3 regions of the Micromonospora sp. NPDC049282 genome follow, and region 2 is predicted to be linked to each of the others. Evidence: riboswitches for the same ligand, from Rfam matches in the RefSeq annotation. Region 2 holds a riboswitch; each other region holds the start of a gene.
What was found. Region 2 has a riboswitch for S-adenosylmethionine ahead of ACGFI2_RS05720 (ABC transporter substrate-binding protein). Riboswitches for the same ligand answer to the same signal wherever they lie in the genome.
Positions count from the first base shown of each region.

Region 1: another riboswitch for S-adenosylmethionine. It lies ahead of thrC (threonine synthase); the one in region 2 lies ahead of ACGFI2_RS05720 (ABC transporter substrate-binding protein).
Region 3: another riboswitch for S-adenosylmethionine. It lies ahead of ACGFI2_RS14130 (GNAT family N-acetyltransferase); the one in region 2 lies ahead of ACGFI2_RS05720 (ABC transporter substrate-binding protein).

Region 1 covers NZ_JBICSL010000008.1:74,989-82,158, forward strand. The annotation lists gene ACGFI2_RS15145 (GNAT family N-acetyltransferase) at 1-463, shown strand, start outside; gene paaN (phenylacetic acid degradation protein PaaN) at 527-2,200, opposite strand; gene thrC (threonine synthase) at 2,634-3,923, opposite strand; SAM riboswitch class I at 3,934-4,067, opposite strand; gene ACGFI2_RS15160 (DUF4232 domain-containing protein) at 4,192-4,818, shown strand; gene ACGFI2_RS15165 (winged helix-turn-helix domain-containing protein) at 4,951-5,190, opposite strand; gene ACGFI2_RS15170 (hypothetical protein) at 5,396-5,938, shown strand; gene ACGFI2_RS15175 (hypothetical protein) at 5,935-6,201, shown strand; gene ACGFI2_RS15180 (DoxX family protein) at 6,240-6,689, opposite strand; gene ACGFI2_RS15185 (ABC transporter permease) at 6,870-7,170, opposite strand, start outside.
Region 2 covers NZ_JBICSL010000002.1:400,256-407,425, forward strand. The annotation lists gene ACGFI2_RS05710 (hypothetical protein) at 1-782, opposite strand, end outside; gene ACGFI2_RS05715 (NAD(P)/FAD-dependent oxidoreductase) at 967-2,442, shown strand; SAM riboswitch class IV at 2,511-2,621, shown strand; gene ACGFI2_RS05720 (ABC transporter substrate-binding protein) at 2,868-3,725, shown strand; gene ACGFI2_RS05725 (amino acid ABC transporter permease) at 3,764-4,540, shown strand; gene ACGFI2_RS05730 (amino acid ABC transporter ATP-binding protein) at 4,537-5,280, shown strand; gene ACGFI2_RS05735 (carbohydrate ABC transporter permease) at 5,289-6,209, opposite strand; gene ACGFI2_RS05740 (ABC transporter permease) at 6,206-7,170, opposite strand, start outside.
Region 3 covers NZ_JBICSL010000007.1:1,783-8,952, forward strand. The annotation lists gene ACGFI2_RS14120 (alpha/beta hydrolase-fold protein) at 1-839, shown strand, start outside; gene ACGFI2_RS14125 (LacI family DNA-binding transcriptional regulator) at 957-2,003, shown strand; gene ACGFI2_RS14130 (GNAT family N-acetyltransferase) at 2,397-3,029, opposite strand; SAM riboswitch class IV at 3,042-3,157, opposite strand; gene ACGFI2_RS14135 (peptidase inhibitor family I36 protein) at 3,814-4,224, opposite strand; partial or broken gene ACGFI2_RS14140 (acyl-CoA dehydrogenase) at 4,350-4,681, shown strand; gene ACGFI2_RS14145 (hypothetical protein) at 4,950-5,180, opposite strand; gene ACGFI2_RS14150 (TauD/TfdA family dioxygenase) at 5,359-6,285, opposite strand; gene ACGFI2_RS14155 (glycosyltransferase) at 6,285-7,170, opposite strand, start outside.

The DNA of each region.
Region 1 (7,170 bases), on a different contig from region 2:
CGCCCGGATGCGGGCGCTCCGGCTGGAGATGCTGGCCGACGCCCCGCTGGCCTTCCTGGAGACCGTCGCCGAGGCCGCCGCCCGGCCGCACGCGGACTTCGCGGCCCGGGTGGCGACGGTCTCCCGGGGCGACCACACCGCCCAGTTCGTCGCCGACCCGGGCGGTCGCCTGGTCGGCCACGCCGGGGGCACGGCCGCACCCGACGAACCGGGGCTGACGCTCGTCTACGCGGTCTACGTGACGCCGGCCCGGCGGGGCAGCGGGTTGCTCGCCGCGCTGGTGGACGAGGTGGCGGCCTGGTCCCGCGCCTGCGGGCGGCCGGAGCTGATGATGGAGGTGGTGGTCGGCAACGACCGCGCCTGCCGGGCCTACCGGAAGCTGGGCTTCACCGACACCGGCGTACGCGTCCGGCACCCGCGGATCGCCGCCCTGCGCGAGCTCCAGATGCGCCGCCCGGCCTGACCCCCTGCGTGGTTGAGAAGGGGCCCCTTCTCGGCCGGATGCGTCAAGAAGGGGCCCCGCCTTTCACGCGGGCCGGCGGCTCTGGACGATGCGGAAGCGGTTCGCGACGTAGGCGCCGTCGGTCAGCGCGGAGTTCGCCGCCGGGTTCGCGCCCGAGCCGTGGAAGTCGGAGAACGCCGCCGACTGGTTGACGAACACGCCGCCGGTCAGGTTGCAGGACAGGTGCACCCCGGCGTCGACCGCCGCCGCCTCGGCCGCGTCCAGCACCGCCTCGTCGGTGGAGTAGACGGCGGCGGTCAGCGCGCCCTTCTCCCCCACCGTCTCGCGCAGCACCCGCAGGCTGTGCTCGGTCGAGTCGGTCGCGATGGCGAACGAGATCGGCCCGAACCACTCCCGGGCGTAGGTCGCGGTGTCGCCGGCGTCCAGCTTGACCACGGTCGGCGTACGCACCACGGCGCGCGGGAAGGACGGGTGCTCGACGGTCCGGGACTCCAGCACCGGCTCACCGACCTTGGTCACCTCGTCCAGCCGCTCCAGCACCCCGTCGTTGACGATCGCGCCGGTCAGCTCGACGCCCCGGGCCGGATCGGCGGTCAGCTTGGCGACCGCGCCGGCGATCCCGGCGGCCACCTCGTCGAAGCTCTTGTGCCCCTGGTCGGTGGCGATGCCGTCGCGGGGGATCAGCAGGTTCTGCGAGGTGGTGCACATCTGGCCGCTGTAGAGCGTGAGCGTGAAACCCAGGTTGCGGCAGAGCCCGGCGAAGTCGTCGGTGGAGTCGATCACCACCGTGTTCAGGCCGGCCTTCTCGGTGTAGACGGCGGCCTGCCTGGCGTTCGACTCCAGCCAGTCGCCGTACTCGGTGGAACCGGTGAAGTCGACGATCTTCACGGCCGGGTGCAGGGCCAGCGTCGAGGCGAGCTTCTCGCCGGCCGCCTCGGGGGCGAGCTGCACCAGGTTCGGGTCGAAGCCGGCCTCGGCGAGCACCTGGCGGGCGTACTTCACGGTGATCGCCAGCGGCAGCACGGCGCGCGGGTGCGGCTTCACCACCACCGGGTTGCCGGTGACCAGCGAGGCGAACAACCCGGGGTACGAGTTCCAGGTGGGGAACGTGTTGCAGCCGATGACCAGGGCCACCCCGCGCGGCACCACGTGGAACGTCTTGGTCATCCGCAGCGGGTCGCCCTTGCCGGCGGCCTTCTCCCAGCCGGCCGTCCCCGGATGACGGGTCATCTCCGAATACGCGTAGGCGACCGCCTCCAGGGCCCGGTCCAGCGCGTGCGCGCCGCCGGCCTGGAACGCCATCACGAACGCCTGGCCGCTGGTGAACTGCACCGCGTTGGCCAGCTCGAAGATGTTCTTGTGGAGACGGTCGAGGATCTCCAGGCAGACCCCCGCCCGGGCCTTCGGGCCGGCGTCGCGCCAGGCCGGCAGCCCGGCCGTGGCGGCGGCCACCAGCTGGTCGGCGCCTGCGTGCGGGTAGCGCACGTCGAGCGGCACGCCGAACGGGCTGGCCTCGGTGGCGACGGTGCTGCCGTCACCGGCCTGGTCGAGCGGGAAGTCTCCGCCCAGGTACGCCTCGAAGGCGGCCTTGCCGTCGGCGGCGGCGGTCTCGCCGTACACCCGAGGGCTGGGCGACTCGGGATAGGCGGACCAGTACCCGCGCTCCGTGATCGCGGTCAGCGCCCGGTCGAGGGTCTCGGCGTGCCTGTCGTGCAGGGGGTGCGGGGTCTCCGTCATGCCGCCATCATGCAACAGGAAGGCACCAGATCAGTAGGGGCGTGTCACAAACTGGCTGGCCCGGGAACGGCGACAGGGCCAGCGGTTTTCCGCTGGCCCTGCGCGAGGTTGGTCGGGAGGGACGTCCGCACAACGCCTCCGGCGTTGGGTCGCAAAACTTTGAAAAGTCTCCGGCGGATGCCCTCCCGCACCGAGCATCTTGCGCCGTCCGGTTCCTGCCGTCAAGTCCTTGCCGGTGGTTTTCTGCCACTCCCCGCAGTTCCCCCGTCACCCCCTGGTCGCCCCCGATCCCCCACCCGGGCGAGCCCGCCCCACCCACCCTCTCGTTGATCTTGCACTTTCGGCCCCGAGGCGAGGGCGATTCACCCCTTTCGCCGGGGCGGAAAGTGCAAGATCGCGGAGGAGGGGTGGGAGTGGGGAGGGTGGGGCGCAGTCAGGAGAGGAGGCCGGCGTCTCGGGCGGCGCGGAGGTTGGGCTTGATGCGGTGGGTGGGGCCGGCGGTGGCGGCCACCGCGTCGAGCGTCTTCAGGCCCTCGCCGGTGTTGAAGATCACCGTCTCGGCCGTGGGGTCGAGCCTTCCGGACCGCACCAGCTTGCGCAGCACCGCCACCGTCACACCGCCCGCGGTCTCGGCGAACACGCCGGTGGTCCGGGCCAGCAGCCGGATGCCGTCGCGGATCTCGTCGTCGTCGGCGTACTCCATCCAGCCGCCGGTGCGGCGGACCGCCTCCAGCGCGTAGACGCCGGCGGCCGGGTCGCCGATGTTCAGCGACTTGGCGATGCCGGTCGGCTTGACCGGGACGATGGTGTCGCGGCCGTCGTGCAGCGCGGTGGCGATCGGGTTGCAGCCGGCGGACTGGGCGCCGAACACCTTCCAGCCGCCGGCCGGCGCCTCGACCAGCCCGATCTCGACCAGCTCGGTGAACGCCTTGTCGATCTTGGTGAGCAGCTCGCCGCTGGCCATCGGGATGACCACCTGGGCCGGGATGCGCCAGCCCAGTTGCTCGGCCACCTCGTAGCCGAGCGTCTTGGAGCCCTCGGCGTAGAACGGCCGGACGTTGACGTTGACGAACGCGGTGTCCTCGAACTCGTCGGTCTCCACCAGCTCGCCGCAGAGCCGGTTCACGTCGTCGTAGGAGCCGTCGATGGCGACCAGATCGCCGCCGTAGACCGCGGTGGTGACGACCTTGCCCTGCTCCAGGTCGCTGGGGATGAAGACCACCGACGGCACGCCGGCACGGGCGGCGTGCGCGGCGACCGAGTTGGCCAGGTTGCCGGTGGACGCGCAGGCGTAGCGGGTGAAACCGAGCGCCCGGGCGGCGGTCAGGGCCACCGACACCACCCGGTCCTTGAACGAGTGGGTGGGGTTGGCGCTGTCGTCCTTGACCCAGAGCGGACCGGTGAGACCCAGCTCGGCGGCGAGGTTTCCGGCGGCGACGAGCGGGGTCAGCCCCGGATCGAGGGTGACCCGGGTGGCCGGGTCCTGGCCGGCCGGCAGCAGGGCGGCGTAGCGCCAGATGCTGTTCGGGCCGGCCTCGATCTGCTCCCGGGTGACGGTGGCCAACGCGGCGGTGTCGTAGTCGACCTCCAGCGGGCCGAAACACTCGTAGCAGGCGTGCTGGGCGGCCAGCGGGTAGCGCGCGGAACAGGCGCGACAGACCAGGGCACGGGCCGGGCTGCGGGAGGTGTCGATGCCGGACACGGCGGGAAGCGTCGACGTCATGCCGAGGGTCCTCTCATCTTTCCCCGCATCGCCGGGTGCGGCGGGGACGGAATTGGCACCTGCCCGCAGGTCGCTCGTCGTCGAGCGTGCGGGTGGTTGCCGGGGCGTCGTCGGGCCGTATCCCTCAGCCCCTCTGGATGAGGTATGCAGTTGTGCCGTCGAGTCTATGCGCCGCTCACGACGTTGCCACCCGGGGTTCCCACGCAGTGGGCCGGCTCGGCGGCCGACCAGGGCGACCGGCTCGCCCACCGGGTGGCATGATCACCCCATGCGCAGCGCGGCGGTCGGGACCGTTCTTCTCACGGCACTGACGCTGCTGGCGGCGTGCACCGAGCCACCGCACGTCGAACCGATGCCCGCCCCGCCGACCGCCCCCACCACCTCACCCACCCCGGCCTGCACCCCGGAGGGCATCCGGATCACCGAGACCGGGGTGAGCGCCGCGATGGGGCTGCGGGCCATGGGCCTGGGCCTGGTCAACTGCGGCAACCAGCCGTACGAGTTGCGCGGCTATCCGGCGGTCCGGCTCCGGGATGCCGACGGGGACCCGATCACGGTCCGGATCGTCCCGGGCGCCAAGGAGATCACCTCCGGCTTCGACGCGGCGCCGACCCGGCTCGTGCTGCGCCCCGGCGAACGGGCCGGCGCCGCGCTGCTCTGGCGCAACACCGTCACCGACGCGACCGTGGTGGCGACCGAGGGCCGACAGCTCGACGTCGCGCCGGTGACCGGCCGACCGGCGCAACCGGTCGAGCTGGACGGGCCGATCGACCTCGGCAACACCGGCCGGCTCGGGGTGAGCGCCTGGAAGCGCAGCGACCCCGACCCCACCACGGAACCGACCGCTCCGACTGCCCCACCGTCCACTGCCACCACCCCGATCAACCCACTCTGAGCGCGGCACCTGCACCGCCGACAGCAATCCGAGAGATCCTGGAAGGAAAGCGCCCCTCCAGGGGCCATTTCCTTCCAAGATTTCGGGCGGCGACGCCGATCCTCCCCTGGAGGCCCGCTGCAGGCGGTCCAGCTATCTGTCGGCGTCGGGGACGAACACACCGAGACCCTGGTGGCCGTACAACTCGCCGGTCTCAATCAGGATCGTGATGGCCTGCCGCACGGTCGACTGACTGCCCACCTCGTAGATGTCCGCCAACTCCTTTGTGGACGGCAGCTTGTGGCCGGGCGGCCACTCGCCGTCGGCGATGCGCCTCCGGATGTCGGCGATGATCCTTCGGTAGTGCGGCTCAAACCGGCGCGGTGTGGACATGCGGGCACTCCCAGCTAGGCATGCCCATCTGATCACGAAGCCGGGAGGAACCTCAAGCGCATCGTTGACTTTACCAGCATTATCGGTAAAGCTTCCCGCAGGACCGCCCGGCTAGGCACTGGTCGATCCCCCCGGCCGGGGCAGCGCACATCCCCAGTGGACCCGCGCGCTGCTCCGGCCATCCACCAGGCGAAGGAGACGTGATGTGACGGATGCGGAGACGAGTTCAGAGGTGCCGGTCGCCAGCGCGATCTGGGCGGTCGAGCAGGTCACCGCCGAGCTACGGGAGACGCACCTCGGGGTGGCCGCCGCCACCGTGCTGCTGGCACGCGTCGGCGCGGGCTGCGCCCATCCGGCGATCAGGCTGGCCCGGCGCAGCGGCGAGGACGCCCTCGACCTGGCCGGCGACGCCGAATTCCAGGTCAGTGACGGGGTACGCCGACTGCGCGTCGCGGCCGGTCACCGGGACACCGCGACCATCGGCGGGCTGGTCGAGGCACTGGACGGCGTGCGGAACCGGTTGGGCACGGCCGCTGATCGGATCGGCCGGCTCCCGGCCCGGATCACCGCTGCCGGGCAGCAGCTCTCCGACGCCGACCGGGGCGCGGAACCAGTCGCCGGGACGACCGTCCGGCAGTGGCAGGACGGCGCCGAACGCCTCGCCCTGATGGCGGAGAGCCTGACGTCGGCCGTCGCGGCGTTGTCGTCGTACACCGAGGGGTTGGCCGACGGGGGTCGACCACGGTGACCGAACCGCACTGGATCATCCACCTGCCCACCACCCTGACCAGCGTCGACGAGGCCGCCGCCCTGGCCATGGCGCTGCGCCGCTCACTCGGGCACGTGCTGGCCGTCGACTTCGGCGAGACGACGCTGTCGGAGGAGGACCGGCAGTTCGTGCGTACCCGGGTCTGGTGCGACGCCCGCCTCCCCGGGGCGGGCCGCTGCCACCTGCCGGCCGACCATCCCGGCAACTGCCGCACCGGATCTTGGTACGGGACGACCCCTTGAGGGGCGCGCCCGTACCAAGATCTCGGCGAGCGAGGGGTTCAGGCGGGGACGGACGCCCGAGGGGCGGACGAGGTCTCGGCGGCGGCGGGACCGCGGCGGGACAGCAGGGCGTCGAGCGCCCAGGTGCCGGGGCCGAGCACCGCGACCAGCAGGAACGACCAGCAGAACATCGCGGCCGCCTCGCCGCCGTTGCTGATGGGCAGCAGGCCGTGCGGCTGGTGCACCACGAAGTAGGCGTACGCCATCGAGCCGGAGGCGAGCAGCGCGGCCGGCCGGGTGACCAGGCCGACGAGGACCAGCGCGCCGCAGACCAGTTGGATCAGCGCAGCCCACCAGCCGGGCCAGGTGCCGACCGGGACCGCCTTGCCGGTGACCGGGTTGCCGCCGAGTATGCCGAAGATCGACGCTGCGCCGTGGAGCAGGAAGAGCAGGCCGACGACGATGCGGAACAGGGAGAGCACGGGGCCTTTCAACTGCGCCGGAACCATGGGAAACCTCCTGGGACGACTGTCGGACGACGTCCAGGATGGTGGGCATAGGAATCGAAAGTAATCGATTCCTTGCAGGCGGGACAATCACATGGGAACGCTCCCATGATATGGGCAGAAGGCGTTAAGCGGGGCCCCTTCCTCCACCGGATGCGTTAATAGGGGGCCCCGCCTTTCACCTCAGCTCGTGATGTCCTTGCGGGTGAAGCGCCAGAACGCCAGGCTCCAGAACAGCGTGGCGTAGACGACCGCCGAGATCGCCCCCTTGACCACGTCGTCGGTCTGCATCGGCGACGACAGCAGGCCCAGCCAGGCGCTGCTGTAGTGGGTCGGCAGCAGGTTGCGCAGCCCGCCCAGCGCGGTGATCTGGTCGAGGATGCTGGACAGGATCCACAGCAGCACCGCCCCGCCGACCGCGCCGAGCGCGGCGTCCGTGGTCACCGACAGCAGGAACGCCAGCCCGGCCACCACCAGCAGCACC
Region 2 (7,170 bases):
AGCAGCGGCCAGCCCTCCCGCAGCAGTCGGGGCCAGGCGCGGGGTCCCACGCGCCAGCCGTGCTCGCGCACCAGCACCAGGGCCAGCGGAACCACCACGAGGAAGCCGACCGAGCGGCTCATCGCGAGGAAGTAGCCGACGATCCCGACCACCAGCCAGCGGCGCCGCTCCGCGTACCAGAAGGCGGCCAGCGCGAGGCAGAGGAAGAGCGACTCGGTCAGGGCCGCCTGGAACAGGAACGCCGTCGGCAGCAGCAGGAGGTAGCGGACCGCCCGCCGGCCGTCGGCCGGGCCGTCGCCGCCGAACAGCCGGGCCCCGAGCCGGTACGCGAAGAGGAGCTGGAACACCAGCGCCACGTTGCTGACCAGCAGCAGCGCCCAGGCGGTGTGCCCGCCCAGCAGCGGCGCGAAGGGCCGGGCCAGGAACGGGTAGAGCAGCGGGAACCCGAAGTCCGGCCAGGGCCGGTCCAGCGGCAACCGGGCCAGGTGATCGTAGAGGAACGAGTCCCAGGCGAACCAGAGCGAGACCCAGCGGTGCGACGAGACGGCGTCCTGCTGGTCGCGCATCAACGCCTCGGCGGCCGGCGGCGCGCCGGGCACCCCGTCCCACGCGGCCAGCACCAGCACGCCGACCAGGCTGAGCACGAGCTTGGCGCCGACGAAGACGGCGAGCACGAAGCCCCAGGGCTCGGGCACCCGACGGGCCGCCGCCGCCAGCCGGGCCGCCGCCCGCGGTCGCCCCCGGGCGAGGTCGGCCGGGCCGGCCCGCCGCTCGTCCGTCATCGCGCTCCCACCGGTCGCCCCGCGACCGACCCCCGGACCGGGAAACCCGACCCGCCTTCCCGTTCCGGCCCGGTTCACACCGACCGGGCCGATGTGCCGGCCGGTGCGGCGCGGCAGGTGAGGACGCCGGCAGGACGGGTAAGGGCGGTTCCGCATCGGCGGGCTGGCGGGGGGCGCGGACGGCATGGGTGACGGCGACGGAACGGTGGTCATCGGGGCAGGTCCGGCCGGGCTGACCGCAGCGTACGAGTTGCGACGGCACGGCCTGCCGGTCCGGGTCTACGAGGCCGACGACGTGGTGGGCGGGATCAGCCGCACGGTGGAGCGCGACGGATGGCGGTTCGACATCGGTGGGCACCGGTTCTTCACCAAGGTCTCCCGGGTCGAGGACTTCTGGCACGAGATCCTGCCCGACGAGGACTTCCTGCTCCGACCTCGGATGAGCCGGATCTACTACCGGGGAGCCCTCTACGACTACCCGCTCAACGCCGGCAACGCGCTGCGCAACCTGGGGGTGTGGGAGGCGCTGCGCTGTCTCGGCTCGTACGGCCGGGCCCGGCTGCGACCGCCGAAGGACCAGTCGCACTTCGAGGGGTGGGTGTCGGCCCGCTTCGGCTGGCGGCTCTACTCGATCTTCTTCAAGACGTACACGGAGAAGGTCTGGGGGATGCCGGCGGACCGGTTGCAGGCCGACTGGGCCGCCCAGCGGATCAAGAACCTGTCGTTGGCGACCGCGATGCGCAACGCGCTGCTGCCCGGCCGCGGCCGTACGGACGTGACCAGCCTGATCGAGGAGTTCCAGTATCCGAAGCACGGGCCGGGGATGATGTGGGAACGCTGCACCGAGGAGGTCGTCCGGCGCGGCGGCACGGTAGCCACCGGCACCTGGGTGAGCGAGGTGCACCGGGATCCGGCCGCCCGTCGGGCCACCGCCGTGACGGTGGTCGACGGGGGCGGTGCACGCACCGAACCGGCCGAGCACGTGATCTCCTCGATGCCGATCTCCGCGCTGGTGCACGCCATGCGTCCGGCCGCCCCGCCGGAGGTGCGGGCGGCCGCCGACGACCTGCGGTACCGGGACTTCCTCACCGTCGCGCTGGTGGTGCCGGCGGAGTTCTCGTTCCCGGACAACTGGATCTACGTGCACGACCCGGCGGCCCGGGTGGGGCGGATCCAGAACTTCGGTTCCTGGTCGCCGTACCTGGTCAAGGACGGCCGGACCTGCCTGGGGCTGGAGTACTTCGTCTTCGAGGGCGACGAGATGTGGCGGACCCCGGACGAACGGCTGGTCGCGTTCGCCACCGCCGAGCTGGAGCGGCTGGGGCTGGTGCGGCCCGGCTGCGTCGAGGCGGGCCACGTGGTGCGGATGCCCAAGGCGTACCCGGTGTACGACGAGCGGTACCAGCACAACGTCGACGTGATCCGGGGGTGGCTGGCCCGGGAGGCGCCGAACGTGCACCCGGTCGGGCGCAACGGCATGCACCGGTACAACAACGCGGACCACTCCATGCTCACCGCCATGCTGACCGCCGAGAACATCGCGCACGGCGCGGACCACGACGTCTGGACGGTAAACGTCGAGCAGGACTACCACGAGCACCGCGGCCCGTCCCGGCACGGCACCGGCCGGGACGCGCCGGTCGTGCCCGCGCGACGGTAAGGCCCGGCGCGTGAGGCCGGTCATAACCGCTGGACGACCCGCGCACCGGTGCTGCTAGCCTTTCGGCAGGTCATGAGCGCCAGCGTCAAGCCCCGGCTCGCTGGCCGGCAACCCTCCGCCACGGTGGGGTGCTCCGGGTGAGGACCAGGCGCCGGCAGCCGTCGGCGCAAGCGTGGCCTGGCACCCAGGTCAGCACCGACCGACCAGGGGAGACCCGATGTTCGCACCGCCCGTCACTCCGGCCCGCCTCATGCTGGTCGAGCGCCGCCACGTCGACCTGATGCGGGTGTGCACCGACCGCTGTCGCGACGCGCGCTGAACCAACGCTCCACCCCCTTCCCCGATCCGTCCTCCCGGCTCCGCCGTGCCCGGCGTCGCCGGCACCGGCACGCGCGGCGCGCGTCCATCCACTCTGGAGAGTTCCTGTGCGTATCCGTACCGCCCTGACCCGCGTCGCCGCGCTCGGCGCTGCGGCCGTGCTCGCCGCCACCGCACTCACCGCCTGCGGCGGCGGTGGCTCCACCGACCAGGCCGACAACCCGTACGGCCTGCTCCGACCCGGCGTGATCCGGGCCGGCACGCTCACCGACGCCCCGCCGAACGTGTATCTGAGGAACGGCGAGTTCACCGGCTTCGACAACGACCTGCTGCGCGCGGTCGCCGGCAAGGTCGGCCTGAAGGTGGAGTTCGTCGGCACCGACTTCTCCGCCCTGCTCGCCCAGGTCGACAGCGGCAAGTTCGACGTGGGCAGCTCCTCGATCACGATCACCGAGGCCCGGAAGAAGACGGTGGACTTCGGCAACGGCTACGACTTCGGCTACTTCGGCCTGGACGTGCCGGCCGGCTCCCCGCTCACCGGCTTCGACCAGCTCGCCGGCAAGCGCGTGGTGGTGGTGCAGGGCACCGTGCAGGACGACTACGCCACCAAGCAGAACCTCGACCCGGTGCGCGTGCCCGACTACAACGGCGCGGTCAACCAGCTCAAGGCCGGCACCGCCGACGCCTGGATCGCCCCGGCCGAGATCGGCGACAAGTCCGCCGCCGACAGCAACGGCAAGATCAAGGTCGCGGCGAAGCAGCTCAGCCCCACCCCGACCGCGTTCGCGGTGGCGAAGGGCAACGACAAGCTGCGCGAGGCGCTGAACAAGGGCCTCGACGAGGTGATCGCCGACGGCACCTGGACCCGCCTGCAGGCGGAGTACTACCCGGGGCGGCCCGTCCCGGCCGACTTCAAGCCCGGCAGCGGCACGGTCCCGGCGCCGGCGCCGTCGGCCGCCTCCTGAGCCGGTAACCGAGCACGAGCAGGGCGGACGGAGCGGACATGGACCCACTGAGCACCCTCTGGGAGACGTTCTTCGACTGGGAGTCGATGCGCGAGGCGCTGCCCGAGATGCTTACCGTCGGGCTGCCCAACACGCTGATCCTCGCCGTCTCCGCCGCCCTGCTCGGCTCGGTGCTGGGCATGCTGCTGGCGGTCGCGGGCATCTCGCGTACCCGATGGTTGCGGTGGCCGGCCCGGGTCTACACCGACGTGTTCCGCGGCCTGCCGGCCGCGGCGACCATCCTGCTCATCGGCGTCGGCCTGGCGCCGCTGGGCATGCGGGTGTGGGGCCCCAACCCCTACCCGCTGGGCGTGCTGGCGCTGTCGCTGATCGCCGCCGCCTACCTGGGCGAGATCTTCCGCGCCGGCATCCTGAGCGTGGAGGCCGCCCAGTTGGAGGGCGCCCGGGCGCTCGGCTTCTCCTGGGGCGAGGCGATGCGCCTGGTGATCATCCCGCAGGGCGTACGCCGGGTGCTGCCCGCCTGGGTCAACCAGCTCATCGCGTTGATCAAGGACTCCAGCCTGGTCTACTTCCTCGGCCTGCTGGCCAGCCAGCGGGAGCTGTTCCGGATCGGCCAGGACTACGCGGCGAACACCGGCAACCAGTCCGCGCTGCTGCTGGCCGGCCTGTTCTACCTGCTGCTGACCGTGCCGCTGACGCACGCCGTCAACTGGCTGGACCGGCGGCTGCGGCAGGGCCGCCCGGCCGCGCCGCCCGAACCCGAGCCCGAGCTGACGCCCGCCGGCGTCGCCCCGACCGGAAGGGACCCGCGATGACCACGACCACCGCCACCTCGGTCAGCCTCGCCGTCCGCGACGTGCACCTGGCCTTCGGCGCACACCGGGTGCTGCGCGGCGCCGACCTGGACGTGGCCCGGGGCGGCACCGCCTGCGTGATCGGGCCGTCCGGCTCCGGCAAGTCCACCCTGCTACGGACGATCAACCGGCTGATCGAGCCGGACCGGGGCGACGTGCTGCTGGACGGGCGCAGCGTGCTGCGCGACGACCCGGACGCGTTGCGGCAGCGGATCGGCATGGTGTTCCAGCAGTTCAACCTCTTCCCGCACCTGAGCGTGCTGCGCAACGTCACGCTCGCGCTGCGGAAGCTGAAGAAGCTCGACGAGGACGAGGCGGTGGCGCTCGCCCGCGCCCAGCTCGACCTGGTCGGGCTGGCCGCCAGGGCCGACGTCCGACCGGCGCAGCTCTCCGGCGGCCAGCAGCAACGCGTCGCCATCGCCCGGGCGCTCGCGCTGCGCCCGCAGGTGATGCTCTTCGACGAGGCCACCTCGGCGCTGGACCCGGAGCTGGTCAAGGGCGTGCTCGCGGTGCTGGCGGACCTCGCCGCCGCCGGCATGACCATGGTGGTGGTCACCCACGAGATGGGCTTCGCCCGCACCGTCGCGGACACCGTCGCGTTCATGGACGGGGGCGTGGTGCTGGAGGCCGGACCGCCGGCCGCCGTGTTCGACGCGCCGGAGCACCCCCGGCTGCGGCGGTTCCTGTCCCAGGTGCTCTGAGCGGCGGGTCAGCCCTTCACCGCGCCGATCAGCACCCCCTTGATGAAGTGCCGTTGGATGAACGGGTAGACCGCGACGATCGGCGCGACGGTCAGCACCACCACCGCCATCTTGATCGCCTCGGTCGGTGGCATGCTCACCCCGGTGGTGCCGCCGGAGGTGTGCGGCGCCTGCCCGGCCAGCAGGTAGCTCTGCAGCACGCGTTGGATCGGGTACATGTCGTTGCGGTCCATGAACAGCAGCGCGTCGAACCAGACGTTCCAGTAGCTGACCGCGTAGAAGAGGCCGACCACGGCGATGACCGCGCGCGACAGCGGCAGCACGATCCGACCCAGGGTACGGAAGTCGCCGGCGCCGTCGATGCGGGCGCTGTCGATCAGCTCCTGCGGGATGCCCTGGAAGAAGCCGCGCACCACGACGAGGTTGAACACGCTGATCGCCGGCGGCAGGACCAGCGCCCAGATGGTGTCCTTCAGGCCCAGCCCGGTGACCACCAGGTAGCGGGGCACCAGCGGCGGATAGAGCAGGAACGGGATCAGGAAGTACGCCAGCAGCCAGCGGTGCCCCAGCGAGCCCGGCCGGGACAGCCCGTACGCGGCGAGCACGGTGACGGTCAGCGCGATCAGGGTGCCGCACACCGTGACCAGCGTGCTGATCCACAACGCCCGGGTGACCGCGCCGCCGGCGAGGATGGTCTGGTAGGCCGAGGCGTCGATGCCCTTCGGCACGACCACCAGCCCGCCGGCGTCGGCGATGGTCTGCCGTGAGGAGAGGCTGGTCACCAGCACCACCCAGAGCGGGAAGAGCACGCCGAGCACCAGCAGCGTGAGCAGGAGGGCCTTGAGTCCCTGGCCGAGCGGGGTGGGTGGCTCCTCCCAGACCGGTCGGCGGGCGCGGGCGCCGGTCGGCCGGCGGATGGTCACGGTCATGACTTCGAGTAGATCCCTCGTTCGCCGAGCAGGTGCGCCACCCGGTTCGCGGCCAGGATCAGCACGAGACCGATGACGGCCTTGAACAGACCGGCCGCCGCGCCGTAGCCGTAGTTCCCGGTGGCGATGGAGAAGTGGTAGACGAAGGTGTCGAGCACCTCGGCGGCCTGCCGGCCGACCGCGTCGCGTTGCAGCAGGAACTGCTCGAAGCCGACCGAGAGCGCGTCGCCGAGGCGCAGGATGAGCAGCAGCACGATCACCGGGCGCAGGCCGGGCAGGGTGATGTGCCAGAGTCGCCGCCACCGTCCGGCGCCGTCCGCGGCGGCCGCCTCATAGAGGTTCTGGTCGATGGTGGACAACGCGGCCAGGAAGACGATGGTGCCCCAGCCCACGTCCTTCCACACCGCCTCCACGGTGACCAGGACGATGAACGTGTCCGGGTTGGTCATCACGTTCCACGGCTGCATACCGGCGTCGCGCATGGTCTGCGCCAGCAGCCCGGCTCCGCCGAGCATGGCGACGAAGAAGGTGACCACCAGCACCCAGCTGAAGAAGTGCGGCAGGTAGACGACGGTCTGGACGAAGCCGCGCAACCGGCTGGAGAGCAGGTTGTGCAGCATGACCGCGAGCAGGATCGGCAGCGGGAAGAAGAACACGAGCTGGAACGCGGTGATGGCCAGGGTGTTGCGGAACGCGTCCCAGAAGGCCGGGTCGTCGAAGAGGAGCTGGAACTGGCCGAAGCCGATCCAGTTGCTGTGCGTGAACGCCTGCCAGGGATTGTCGCCCAGGTAGGGGTTGTAGTCCTGGAACGCGATGACGTTGCCGGCGATCGGCAGGTAGCTGAAGACCAGCAGGATTCCGAAGCCGGGCGCCACCATGGCCAGCAGTTGCCAGTCGCGGCGCAGCCGGGTGCGCAGCGGCACCCGGCGACGGCGGGGCGCGCGCGCCGGTGGCGCCGGGT
Region 3 (7,170 bases), on a different contig from region 2:
GGCGTGCCAAGCAGATTCTCGACAACAGCTACCTCAACGGGACAATGGTGCCGATGGTTGTGGTCATGCCCGACCAGAACGGCGTCGACTTCTGGACCGACCTCAGCCGGCACGTGAGGCCAACCGCGGCGGAGAAGTACAACATCTCGACTGATCCGGATGAGCAGGCGCTCGCCGGTCTGTCGTGGGGAGCCATGAACACCCTCGGCGCCTGGCTCAGCCACCCGAGCGAGTTCGCCTACATCGGTGCCTTCTCGGGGGGCCTGCTCTCCTACCCCACCGTCGACGTCCAGGCGGTCAACGAAAGCACCAAGCTGGCAAGGCTGTACTCCGGTGACGTCGACTTCACGTACACGTTCACCCAGAACACGATGCAGTGGCTGACCTCCCAGGGCATCGAATACGAGTACGCCGGCACCTGGGTCGGACCGCATGGCTTCGACATCTGGATGGCGAATCTGATCGACTTCGTGCCGCGGATTTTCGCGCCCGAGTACCGGTTCGGCGGGGTGCGGCCACCGCTGGCCGGCGACGGCTCCGACATCGTCAAAGCCGGACACCCCGTGCCGGTCAAGTTCACCGTGACCGACGCAGACGGCGAGACGGTCACCGACGCGCGGCCGCGCCTCTACCTCGTGAAGAAGACCGACGGTGTGGCCGGCAACCGCGTTCCGGCCACACCTGTGCAGAAGAGGGCGGACAACACCGCACGCTACAGCGCCGCAAGAAACGAGTACATCTTCCACTGGGACACCACCGGGCTAGCCCCAGGTGCCTACGAGTTGCAGATCGACCCGGTCCGCGGCTCCGTTCACGCCATCGCCCTGACCATCAACTGACCTCGCGTCACGCGGCCGGCGCGCCCCGGATCGGGCGGGCCGGCCGCTGCGTCCTGGGGTTGTGAATGGTGCAGTCTTATACCCTGGCCGACGAATCGACGAGCGGCGGGAGGGGCTGTGGCACGCAAGACCAACAGGTCGGCGACGATGCGCGACGTCGCCCGACTCGCCGGGGTGTCGATCAAGACGGTGTCCAACATCCTCAACGGCTATCAGTACGTGCGTCCGGAAACCCGCGAGCGGGTGGACGACGCGATCCGTGAGCTGGGCTACCACGTGAATGTGTCGGCGCGGAACCTGAGCAGAGGCCGGACCGGGGCGATCGCTTTGGTGCTGCCGTCGCTGCGCGTTGTGTACTTCGCCGAACTTGCGGACGCCGTCATGCGAGAGGCATCCAGGCGAGGCCTGACCGTCTTCATCGAGCAGACCGACGCTGAGCGCGACCGCGAGTTGCGGGTACTGGACGGCAGCTACCGGTCACGCTTCGACGGCGTGCTGTACTCCCCGCTCGCGCTGGGCCAGAAAGACCTCCCGCTGTTCGACGTCGACTTCCCCCTCGTGCTCCTGGGCGAGCGGGTGTTCGATGGCGGCCTCGACCACGTCACGATGAGCAACGTCGAGGGAGCACGTGCGGCGACCGAGCACGTCCTGGGCCGGGGTGCGACCACGGTAGTTCCCCTGGGAGTTAAGGACGACCCATCGCCGAGCAGCGGAACGCTGCGGTTCCAGGGCTTCCGGGACGCCCTCCAGTCACGAGGGTTCGACGTCGACCCACGCGCGATCATCGGTGTACCCGACTATTTCCACTCCACCGGCGCCACGACGATCGCTCGCATCCTTGACAGCGGCGTCAAGCCCGACGCGGTCGTGGCGTTCGCCGACACACTCGCGCTGGGTGCGCTCGCCGCCTTTCAGGACCGCGGCCTACGGGTTCCCGAGGACGTCCTGCTGATCGGCTTCGACAACATCGACGAAGCGAACTACTCCCGACCTCCGCTGAGCACCATCGACCCCGGACGCGACGTGATCGCACACCAGGCAGTCGCCCTGCTGGAAGAGCGGATCCAACTCCAGTTCGACGGTGTGCCGCGAGAGGAACAGCCGGCGCCCCGGAGGATAGTCGTCGACTTCGAACTGATCCCGAGGCAGTCGACGCTGCGCTGAGGCCGTCCTGCCACACCGGTTGCGCAATTGCTACGGTGGCGCCCGTCGGCGTACTGCTGTGACTGGCACACCCCGGCGGTCGTCCGGTGGAGCCAGATCAACGAGCCGAACTTCACCGATGACTCCGAGAGTTTCGAGCAGGCCCTCCACTCGGCGATGAACGGCAACGACGGCACCCGGCCGATCAGCATCGACGCCTCGCCCGGCGGCGATTCGCCCGGCCGGTACCCGAACATGAACTACCCGAACTTCGCGGTGCTCTCGCACTACCTCGACGGCCGTTGTCCTGTCCAGCTGCGGACTGCGGACGGCGGGCCGCTGACCAGCGCTCCGAAAGGTAGGTCTGGACGATCGCTGCGGATACCGTCCAGACCTACCTTTCGGATTTTGGATTCAGCGTGCCTGAGGTCGATGTTTGAGTTCGGCGTCGAGATCGCTTGCGGCGGCGTCTGGCCATGCCATGCGGAGCTTGCGAGGGCTGCCGTTGAGCCGGGATGGGTCTGCGCCTGGCGGCGATACTGCTGCCGTTTCGACGTGGCGAGCTCCGCGGGCGCGGTAGAACTGTTGCGCCGCCGTGTTCTGCTCAAGGACCCACAGATACATTCCGGCGGCTCTCGCGTGTTCGATGACGGCTCGGGCGGCGTGCGCCAGGAGGGCGGTTCCGACGCCGGTCCGGTGGCGGTCGTTGGCAACGTGCAGGTTATCGACGAGGCTGCCCCATTGCTGGTCGTGATCGAACACGACGTGGATGAAGCCGACCAGCCGGTCGTTGTCCTCGGCCACCACGGTTTGGCAGTTGGTCGGGGTGGCCAAGCGGGCAGTCCAGACGGCGCGACGGTCGGCGGCGACGTCACCGTCGAGGAAGCAATCGGCGTAGGCGCCTCGGTAGTGTCGGCGCCAGCTTTCGGCGTGCAGCAGTGCGATCTGCCCAGCGACGTCAACGTCGGCGAGGTGCAGTCTCAGTGGACCACCCGGCCCGAGCTGTTCGGCTGCCGTGTGCTGGTGGGAGGAAGGGACAGCCGCCATATGGACCTCCTATTTCGCGGCTTGCTCGACATCGCTCGTGCCGAGCCTGGTCTTCACCCGGAGCACCCCGCCCGCGAACGGAGGGTTGCCGGCCAGCAAGCCGGGGCTCTGCGCTGGCGCTCATGACCTTGCAGGTGACCGTAGCACCACGGCCGACGTCGTTACTTCCCCGCTGCGGTCCTGCGCCGGGCCGGTGTGGACGGGCAACTTCGTGAGCTGCGAATCAGGCTTCGCGCTCACGGCCAAGCAAGGGACGGCCTTCCCTCGGTGCTGGAACTGAGGTGCGTGGCGGCCAAGGCACCGGGTTGACTGCGGCGCCCAGATAGTCGGATTTGACCGCAGGCGGTCCCGTGTAGTTGACGACTACGGGTTTCGTGCCGTCGGTAGTAGTAGCCGCAGGGTCAGGGCGGCGGAGAGTGGTCGCCTCGGCGCTGACGGCGACGGCGCCGATGAACATTTGGTCCATCCGGCTTGACCAGTCGCGGGCGAGGACGGAGCCGACGTGGCGGTGGTAGAGGATTGCGCGTCCGCCAGGGCGGTCGCGGGCGGACCAGCGGGCGCTGCGGGCGTGCCGGTCGAGGCTGTGCTGATGGGCTTTCGGCGCGCTCAGGAAGTGGGTCCAGGTCGGGCCGCCGCGACGAGGCGCCGGAACAGGCCGGTAGCGGCGCGAGATCCCGCGCCGCTACCGGCATAGCAACACTGAGGGCGTGACCAGGAACATCGGCCAGGGATCACGGCGTTGGCGGCGCGCACCGCGACCGCAGGGGCCGGGTCACGGGAATGGCTACGACACCCAGACGCTCTGCGGCCTGAAGCTACCCAGGTCCGACAGACTGGCGTTCGGCGCTACCTGGAACGGGTCGCCGAGGCAATCGTCGTTGGAGAACAGGGCCGCGCTGCGGCCGGCGGTGTTGATCGCCGAGCGTGCCCGGTTTCCCCAACCGCTGTCGTTCAGGCTGACACACATGCCTCCGGGGACCAACGACTTGACGGCGAACCGCGCACCGCCGAACGACGTCTGGTCGAACAGGCACAGCGTCGCGCTGAACGGACACGGGGCGGCGGCAGCGCTGTTCACCGGGCCGGCTGCCGCGGGTGCGGCGGTGCCGACGATGGCCGCCGTAGCGGCGCCGACGGCGAACAGTGCAGACCACCTGCGGCGTCGGGGGACAGTGGAGCCGGTCGAGCGGGACATGGCTTTCTCCTTGAGGGTGCGGCCGGTGGTCCTGGCCTGGGTGGGTCGTTCGCGGGTCGATGAGCGAACGGTGTTCGGACTTCGGAAAGTCAGGCGATCACGAAGAAGGACCGTCCCTTCGACCCCTGGAGGCGTTCGTCGCCGGCATCGGGGACACCGCCGACCCGGCGGTCCGGGCGCTGCTCTCCCGGGTCTGCGACTTGTCCGCGCTCGGCGTTCTCGAGGCCCACAAGGGGTGGTTCCTGGAGCACGGACGCTCACGCCGGCCCGCTCGAACGTGATAACCGCCGTGGTGAACGGTCTGCTCGAGGAGCTGCGCCCGCACATGCGGACGCTCGTGGCCGGTTTCGCCATCCCGGAGGAGTGGCTGCACTGCGCCATCCTGCGCGAGGAACCCCGCCGGCAGGAGACCATGGCAGCCCATGACGCCACCGGTGACCCGCAGGCAGTTCCGGCATCGGCACGACCACTGGCCACCGCAACGTCTGCCTTGTGGACGCCGGCCTCCGGGGCAGGGCGCATCACACCACACCCCCGGAGGCCGGCGCGCTGCCCGCGCCCGGACGGCTGACCCGCCGTTCGGGCAGACCGGACAACCCCCCGTATGTCAGGCGGTGAGGTGGACTGCCAGGTCGGGGTCCGGTGTCCTCGCCGCGCCCCGGCCGCGCAGGCAGCCCTCAGGACCGGCCGGGCGAACGGTCGCCCAGCGAACCCGCCAGGTGAGATCAGCCTTCGTGCACATGACAGACGGAGTCACAGACGCAGTTGCAGCCCTGACCGCCACAAGCCAGCGTGCAGCTCTTCGTGGTCAGCGATGGATCCACGAGGCTTACTCCCGGCGACATGGAGAGCGTGGTCAGCGTCAGCTCCGGCCGCTGCGGATCGATCTGGAACCCATTCAGGTCCAGCCCGGACAGATCCCGGACGACCGCCTCAAAGTCTTCCCGTACCTTCATTCTGGCCCCTTCGTGAGGTGGGTCCGCGTCCAATGTGAACCGCCGTTGTCGACTACGATCTGGGTGGCGGATCCGCCGCGCGGCTGCCTCAACCGTATTGATCACATGATCGGCCCAGCCAGGCAACGGACGGGTAAGATACCGGCATCGGCTCTCGCACCCCCGGCATCCTGCTCGATCAGCGGACCGGCGGCACGCGGTCCAGGGCGGCCGGCTCGCGCCACCATCGGTCGACCGACCCGGGCGTGAGGTAGCCCATCCGGACCAGGATCCGCCGGGCCGGATCAGCGAAGCCGCGTCGGCCGTGCATCACGCGCGTGTTGTTCACGATGACGACGTCTCCCGGCTGCCACGGCACCGGCACGGTGAGTTCCTCGGCGACCAACGCGACGGCGCTGAGCACCTCGACGGGGAACGGTGCGCCGTCGGCCATCCGCAGCTCCAGCCGCCGCCCGTGATCGGCGGCGCTGCTCCGGCGGCCGGTCTGGACGAGGACGGAATTGCAGAACGCCGGAAGATTGTCGAAGAGCGCCGGCGTGACGCACCGGGTCGACAGACGCACCCGCACGGTCCGTCCCACCGCATCGGCGGTCACCGACTCCCAGGGCATCAGAAACGGCGCGTATCCGGCGATCGCGGCGATCGCCGCCGCCGGGTCGTCCGCACCGCACATCTCCTGCCAACTACCGTCCGGCATGTCGAGTTGCCAGCGGATCTCGGCTCTGGTGACGAACTCCCGGATCGCCTGAGGCAGGGCCGCCAGGAGCTGGACGCCGTCACAGACCGTCGTCTCGCCGCCCTCGGCCGCAGGGCGTTCGCAGTAGAACATGAGCAGCGAGGGAGACCCGGGCACATATGACGCCTCGCGGTGCAGGGGGATCCCCTGCCGGCCCGTCGTCACGGTGGTCGTCGTCGCGTCACCGGCCACGAACTCCCGGGCTTCCGCCAACGCGGCGCCGTGCGAGCGTGGCCGCATCAGCGCGTCGCCGAGTGCGACGAACTCGGCGCGGGAGAAGCGGCCGGCCGGCCGCAGTAGCACCGCCCCGTGGTCGGCGACCCGCCCCAGCACCTGATCCGGCTCGCGAAGGTCGGTCACGATTTCCATCAGCCGTGCTCCTCGATATTCGGGGCGTCTGGTCGGGCGGCGTCGGCTCCGGGCGCGTACCGATCGATGACACCGACCTCCAGGGTCGGCCAGTACTGCCCACGTGACGGCCCGTTCGTCGGCACGCCGTCGCGGATCTCGGCCCTGGCGGGCGGGTGGTACAGGTGCAGCAGCGTGTCGGAGTACCGCTCCAGCGCGGCCCATAACCCGAGCCTGATCGCAAAGTCGTCGTCCTCGCCGCCCCACCCTTCGAAACGTTCGTCCAGGCCACCAACCCGGCGGAACAGTTCGGTACGCAGCCAGACACAGCCGCCGGAGGGGGACCGGAGCAAGAAGCCCCGCAGCGACTCCCGTTCGGCCGAGGGCGTCGCGTGCAGGCAGCGCCGCGCGATGGCGTGCCCGCTTGCTGCTGGATCAAGATAAAGGGCATCTCGGTACGGAAGCAGCGCACCGACTCCGGCGTGCAGAAACCGCGCGGCGTTGCGTGGCAGGAACTGGCGGTCCACGAGGATGTCTGCGTCCAGGACACAGACCAGGTCGCTCCGAACGGGGCTGTTGTGCACGCCGACGTTCACGGCCCACGCCTTGTTGAACGGGCCGTCCTTGTGCGCGAAGAGGTAGGTGTCCGCGAGCGGGCTCACCGCCTCGCGCCAACGAGGTTGGCTGTCCGACTCGACGACCGTCACGTGGTAGCGGTGCCGGGGCAGCGCCTGGTCGGCCAGCCCTCGCAGGCAGGCCAGCGCGTTGCGGAGCCGGACCGCCTCGGCGCGGCCGTCCCGGAACGGCACCACAACCAGCACGGTGGGCGGGCTCGGCGACCGGGCGGCGATCGGGTGGACCGGCGGGGCCGTGTCGTCCGGCTGCGCGGAGGCCGGCGGACGCGCG